DNA from 2 places in the Verrucosispora sp. WMMC514 genome. Region 1 is predicted to be linked to the other one. Evidence: riboswitches for the same ligand, from Rfam matches in the RefSeq annotation. Region 1 holds a riboswitch; the other holds the start of a gene.

Region 1 (3,402 bases):
GAAGCCCAGCGCGCGGGCCGCCTCCAACTGGGTGGCCTCCACCGACTGGATGCCGGAGCGGAAGATCTCCCCGAGGTACGCCGACGCGATCAGCGACAGCGCCAGGATGCCCAGCGGGTACGGATTGGGGCCCCACACCTGCATGCCGAGCGGGGCCAGGCCGACCCCGATCAGTAGGATCGTCGCCGCCGCCGGCAGTCCCCGGAAGATGTCGGTGTACACCCGAGCCGGCCACCGCAGCCAGCGGGTACGCGAGATGCCCGCCACCGCCAGCAGGATGCCCAGCGCCGAGCCGAGCAGGGCGGCGGTGACCGCCAGGATCAGCGTGTTGGGCAACCCGACGGTGAGCATCTCGGGTAGCGCCTCACGCATCGACTCCCAGTCGAAGAACGTCTCCCACAGGGTCCGCAACGGATCCACGGTCAACCTCCGCCCTGCTCGCTCGTGGCCCTACCGTCAGGAAGCGGCCGACGCCGACGGTGCCGCCGCGCCGACCGACGCGGAGGGTGCCACTACGTCACCGCTGCCCGGGGTGAAGTCGGCAGGGATCGGCCGGCCCGGGTAGTACTGCTCCTGCAGGCGGGTCCAGGTGCCGTCGGCGATCACCTCGTCGAGCGCCTTGTTCAGCGCCTCGCGCAGCGCGTCGTTGCCCTTGGCGAAGGCGTACGCGGTCGGTGCCGGGCTGAGTTCCTTCGCCGCCACCGTGATCTTGCCGCCGCTGTCCGCGGCGGTCTTCTCGCCGATCTCGGCGGGGGCGATCCACGCGTCGGCGGTGCCGGCCTTGAGCTGGTTGATCGCGCCGTTGTAGTCGGGCACCCGGACCGGGTCGAGGCCCTTGTTCGTGGCGTAGTCGTCCTGGACGGTGCCCTGCACGACCACCACCCGCTTGCCGGGCAGTTCGTCGAAGCTGCGCAGCGCCGACCCGGCGGGCACGTCGAGCCCGAAGTAGCCGAAGTCGTACCCGTTGCCGAAGTCCACGGTCTTCTTGCGCGCCTCGGTGATGGTGATCGAGGAGCTGCCGACGTCGAACTTGCGGGTGTTGACCTGCGACAGCAACGCCGAGAAGTCGGTGCCGACGAACTCCACCTTCAGGCCCAGCTTGTCGGCGGCGGCGACCAACAGGTCGTTGTCGAAGCCGGTGAACTTGCCGTCCTTCAGGTAGACGTTCGGCGGGGCGTCGGTGAGCGTGCCGGCCCGCAGCACACCCGGCTGCACCAGGTTGTACGGGTTGTCGGCCGCACTGCTGGCGGAATCCGAGCCGCAGGCGGTGAGGGTGGCGGCGCCGAGGATCGCGGCGACACCGACGGCGGCGGCGCGGGTCAGGGCAGGAAGGAATCGCACAGGTGTCTCCTGGTTGAGCTACGGCGGGCACGGACGTGCCGCACCGACGGTCCGCCGCCGGGCGGACCGCTGGAATGGGATCGATGGCAGAGGGGTCAGCCGACCCGTGGCGGATCGGTGACGGGGAGCGACGCGGTCAGCTACACGCGGCGCTGCACACCCGCATCATGTCGACGTGCCGACGCCGGGTCAGGCCCGGACGGGCCACAGGTCGATGGCGGTACGACATGGTGCTCCTCAAGGTCGTGATGACCTGGGAACCCAGGCCACGCTTGCACCGGTGGTTGCACCGATGCCTGGTCCTCACCCGGGGCACCCCTGCGCGGACGAGGGTTGCCGGCCAGCAAGCCGGGGCTTGACGCTGGCACTCATGACCTGCGCCGACGCTATCAGCCCCCGCCCACCCACCGTCCACCCCCTATGACCACCCTCACCCTCACCCTCACCCCAGGTTGACCATGAGGTTGGCGGCAAAGTTGATCTCCTCGACTGCCGCTAACCTCATGATCAACGCGGGCGGGGGCGGGAGCGGGGGTGGGGGTGGGGGTGTTGCCGGGGGAGTGGGTGATCCTCTACGGTCTGCTCAGCGGTGGGCGGTGCGGTCCGCATCCGATGACACCGCCGGTGGTCCGTCACGTGGGCTGGGAGGGTGGAACTCCCGGGTCCGACGCGCGTGACGGATGGGCCGGCGGGCGAACCCCGAACCGTGCGGCGGCGCGTCGAGGCGCCGGGCCGGCGGCGTCGGGAGCGCGGACATCCACCGGGAGTACCCGTGTATCTCACCCCCCACGAGCAGGACCGCCTGCTCGTCCACGTGGCGGCCGACGTCGCCCGGCGTCGCCGCGAGCGCGGCCTGCGCCTCAACTATCCGGAAGCCGTCGCGGTGATCACCGCCTTCCTGCTCGAAGGGGCGCGCGACGGGCAGTCCGTGGTCGACCTGATGGCCGCCGGACGCACCGTGCTCAGCCGGGACGACGTGCAGGACGGCATCCCCGAGTTGCTGAGGGAGGTGCAGGTGGAGGCGACGTTCCCGGACGGCACCAAGTTGGTGACGGTGCACCACCCGATTCCGTGATCCCCGGGGAGATCCTGCCGGCCGACGGACCGGTGGAGATCAACGCCGGGCGGCCGGTGACCACGCTGCTGGTGGTCAACACCGGAGACCGGCCGGTGCAGGTCGGTTCGCACTACCACTTCGCGGAGGCCAACCCGGCGCTGGACTTCGACCGGGACGTCGCCTGGGGGCAGCGGCTCGCCGTGCCGGCCGGCACCTCGGTGCGGTTCGAGCCGGGGGTGAGCCGCCGCGTCGAGCTGGTTCCGCTCGGTGGCGCACGGATCGTGCCGGGCCTGCGCGGCGAGTGCGCCGGCGCACTCGACGAAGGACGGACGGCATGAACGCGCGGATCAGCAGGTTGGACCCGCCGCCCGGCGGCATGGAGCGAAGTGGAGTGCCGGCATGAGCAGCGTGGAAAGGGACCGCTACGTCGCCCTGTACGGCCCGAGCACCGGTGACCGGATCCGGCTGGCCGACACGAACCTGCTCATCGAGGTCGAGCAGGACCACTGTGCCGGTGGTGACGAGGCGGTCTTCGGTGGCGGCAAGGTGATCCGTGAGTCGATGGGCCAGTCGCGGGCCACCCGCGCCGAGGGGGCCCTGGACACCGTCATCACCGGTGCGGTCGTCCTCGACCACTGGGGGGTGGTGAAGGCCGACGTCGGGTTGCGCGACGGGCGGATCGTCGCGCTGGGCCGGGCCGGCAACCCGGACACCATGGACGGTGTCCACCCGGACCTGGTGATCGGCCCGGCCACCGAGGTGATCGCCGGCAACGGCCGGATCCTGACCGCCGGGGCGGTCGACACCCACGTGCACTTCATCTGCCCGCAACTGGTCGCCGAGGCCCTCGCCAGCGGAGTCACCACCCTGGTCGGCGGCGGCACCGGACCGGCCGAGGGCACCCGGGCCACCACCGTCACCCCGAACGCCTGGCACCTGGCCCGGATGCACGAGGCCCTCGACACCTTCCCGGTCAACGTGCTGCTGCTCGGCAAGGGCAACAC
Region 2 (3,402 bases), 2.9 Mb from region 1:
CCGGCTCACCGTCGAGGTGTGCCAGCAGGTTGACCGGTGCATTGCCCGGCATCGGCTGGCGCACCATCGCCGTGAACCGCCGTCGACAGAAGGGCGGAAAGTCGGGCAGGTCGGCGGCGACGTAGGCCGTGCCGATCCGGTACGCCTGCTCGATCGCCTGCTCGTCGGCGGGACCGAAGGGGGTGACGGTGATGGTCATGCCGGCAGACTGCGCCAGCGACAGACGAGCGGGCCAGCGAATTTCGCTGGCCCGCTCGGAACGTTGGTCGGGAGGGACGATCGCACAACGCCTCCGGCGCTGGGTCGTAAAGACTGAAAGTCTACGGCGAAGCGCCCTCCCGCACGGAGCATCTTGCGCCGTCCGTTTGCGGTCGTCAAGTCCCTGGCGGCGTGTTTCGCTCACTCCCTGCGAAATGCCGCTCACTCATCCGTTCGTCAGCTCAACAGGCCCGCGTCCCGGGCGGCCCGCAACGAAGGCTTGATCCGGTGGGTGGGACCGACCTCACCGGCGACCGCGTCGAGGGTCTTCAGCCCCTCGCCGGTGTTGAACACGACCGTCTCGGCGGTCGGGTCCAGCCGGCCCGACTCGACGAGCTTGCGCAGCACCGCCACGGTCACCCCGCCGGCCGTCTCGGCGAAGACCCCGGTGGTGCGCGCCAGCAGGCGTACCGCCGCCCGGATCTCGTCGTCGTCGGCGTGGTCCATCCAGCCACCGGTGCGGCGCACCGCCTCCAGGGCGTACAGCCCGGCCGCCGGGTCGCCGATGTTCAGCGACTTGGCGATCCCGGTCGGCTTGACCGGGGTGATGGTGTCGGTGCCCGCGTGCAGTGCGGTGGCGATCGGGTTGCAGCCGGCCGACTGCGCGCCGAAGACCTTCCAGCCGCCGGCCGGGGCCTCGACCAGCCCGATCTCGACCAGCTCGCTGAACGCCTTGTCGATTTTGGTGAGCAGCTCACCGGAGGCCATCGGGATGACCACCTGGGCGGGGATCCGCCAACCGAGTTGCTCGGCCACCTCGTAGCCGAGCGTCTTGGACCCCTCCGCGTAGTACGGCCGCACGTTGACGTTGACGAAGGCGGTGTCCTCGAACTCGTCGGTCTCGACCAGCTCACCGCAGAGCCGGTTCACGTCGTCGTACGACCCGTCGATGGCGACGAGGTCACCGCCGTAGACGGCGGTCGTGACGACCTTGCCCTGCTCCAGGTCGCCCGGGATGAAGACCACGGACGGCGTACCCACCCGGGCGGCGTGCGCGGCGACGGAGTTGGCCAGGTTGCCGGTGGAGGCGCAGGCGAACCTGGAGAAGCCGAGCGCGCGGGCGGCGGTGAGCGCCACCGAGACCACCCGGTCCTTGAACGAGTGGGTGGGATTGGCGCTGTCGTCCTTGACCCACAGTGCAGCGGTGATGCCCAACTCGGCGGCGAGCCGGTCGGCGGCCACCAGCGGGGTGAACCCGGGGTCCAGGGTGACCCTGGTGGCCGGGTCCTGGCCGGCGGGGAGCAGGGCGGCGTACCGCCAGAGGTTGCGGGGGCCGGCCTCGATCTGCTCGCGGGTGACGGTGGCGAGGACGGCCGGATCGTAGTCGACCTCCAGCGGGCCGAAACACTCGTAACAGGCGTGCTGGGCGGCGAGCGGGTAGCGGGCCGAACAGGCCCGGCAGACCAGGGCACGAGCGGGGCTGGCGGCGGTGTCGATGCCGGACGGGGCGAGCGTCGACGTCATGTCGAAGTCCTCTCATCTTTCCCCGCATCGCACCCTGCGGCGGGGACGGAATTGGCACCTGCCCCGCCGGACGCTCACCGGTGAGCGCGCGAGGTGGTTGCCGGGGCGTCGTCGGGCCGTATCCCTCAGCCCCTCTGGATGAGGTATGCAGTTGTGTCGCCGAGTCTAGGCAATCCGGACGCGGCCGTCGCCTGTCAATCCCAGCCTGTGAGCGAAACCTCAGCGGCGCCGTTGCCGCGCCCTCCGGCGCCGCTGAGCATCGCCGTCAGGCCGGCACGGACCGCGGTTCAGCCTGATCCACGGTGACCGTCGCCGCCTCCCGGCGCCACAGGTTGTCCACCGCCCAGGCGCCCGGGCCGAGCACCGCCACCAGGAAGAACGCCCAGCAGAAGAGGACGGAAAGTTCGCCGTTGTTCCGCAGCGGCAGCAGCGCCTCGGGCTGGTGGACGACGAAGTACGCGTAGGCCATCGAGCCCGATGCCAGCAGGGCCGCCGGCCGGGTGAACAGGCCGAGGAGCACGAGGGCGCCGCAGACCAGCTGGATCACCGCGGCGTACCAGCCCGGCCACTGACCGAGCGGCACCGCCTCGCCGCTGCCCCGGTTGCCGCCGAAGACGCCGAAGACCGATGACATGCCGTGAATGAGGAACAACAACCCGATGACGATGCGGAACAGGGACAGGGCCGGCCCGCCGAACCGGTCAGTGCGCATTGGTACCTCCTACGAATGGGGTGGTGGTACCAGCATGCGGACTTGATAGATAGTTGTCGATGCAATCTCTCTTGGTGGGAACGCTCCCAAAATCAGTCTAGCGGCCGAAACTTCCGGCGAGCAGCACCACGAGGAATTCCTTACCGCCCGCTTACGCGAGGGGCGGGACCACCGGCCGCCGCTGCCGGGTGCGACGATGCTCCGATGCCACGCACAACGGTCCGCGGGTCGGCTCCCGGTGGTCGTCGGCTCAGCATCGTGCCGATCTCGATCGCGGCGGCGTTCGGCCTGCTTGCCGGGTGTGCACCGGCCGGCGACATCGTGGCGGCGCCACCCGGTCCGGTCCCGGGCTCCAGTGGACCGGGTACCAACAGCTCCGGCACCACGCCGCCCAGCGACGGCGGTCTCGACCGCCTGCCCGCCCGCGACGGCGATCTCGGGGGGAGCACCGCCCCGACGTCCGAATGCCCCGACTCCGGCGTCCGGATCACCTACCGCGGCGTCAGCGCCGCGATGGGGCTACGGGCGATGGGCCTGGAACTGGTCAACTGCGGCGACCGCACCTACCAGCTGCGTGGGTATCCGGAGCCGAGCCTGCGGGACGCCGACGGCAAGGTCATCCCGGTCAGGGTGATCCGGGGCGCGAAAGGGATCACCTCCGGCTTCGACGATCCACCCCGGTCGTTGGTGCTGGCCCCCGGTGAGGCGGCCGGCGCCGCCCTGCTCTGGCGCAACCTGGTCGACAACCCGACCGTGGTGGCGACGAACGCCGAGCACCTCGAGGTCGCCCCGCTGCGCGGCCGACCCGCCCAACAGGTCGTCATGGAGGGGCGGATCGACCTGGGCAACACCGACCGGCTCGGGGTCAGCGCCTGGCGGAAGCGGACGCCGAGCACGCCGGACCCGACGCCGTCGACCCCGAACCCGCCACCCACCACACCGGTCCCGCTGCTCTGAGCTGTCCCGGC

Evidence for each region. Region 1 has a riboswitch for S-adenosylmethionine ahead of O7597_RS27130 (ABC transporter substrate-binding protein). Riboswitches for the same ligand answer to the same signal wherever they lie in the genome.
Region 2: linked by a shared signal. The riboswitch ahead of thrC (threonine synthase) and the one ahead of O7597_RS27130 (ABC transporter substrate-binding protein) in region 1 are both predicted to bind S-adenosylmethionine.

The regions. Positions count from the first base shown of each region.
Region 1 covers NZ_CP114906.1:5,845,380-5,848,781, forward strand. The annotation lists gene O7597_RS27125 (amino acid ABC transporter permease) at 1-420, opposite strand, end outside; gene O7597_RS27130 (ABC transporter substrate-binding protein) at 457-1,341, opposite strand; SAM riboswitch class IV at 1,605-1,717, opposite strand; gene O7597_RS27135 (urease subunit gamma) at 2,114-2,416, shown strand; gene O7597_RS27140 (urease subunit beta) at 2,413-2,736, shown strand; gene O7597_RS27145 (urease subunit alpha) at 2,798-3,402, shown strand, end outside.
Region 2 covers NZ_CP114906.1:1,837,249-1,840,650, forward strand. The annotation lists gene O7597_RS08400 (GNAT family N-acetyltransferase) at 1-199, opposite strand, end outside; gene thrC (threonine synthase) at 436-1,722, opposite strand; SAM riboswitch class I at 1,732-1,867, opposite strand; gene O7597_RS08410 (DoxX family protein) at 1,988-2,434, opposite strand; gene O7597_RS08415 (DUF4232 domain-containing protein) at 2,639-3,391, shown strand.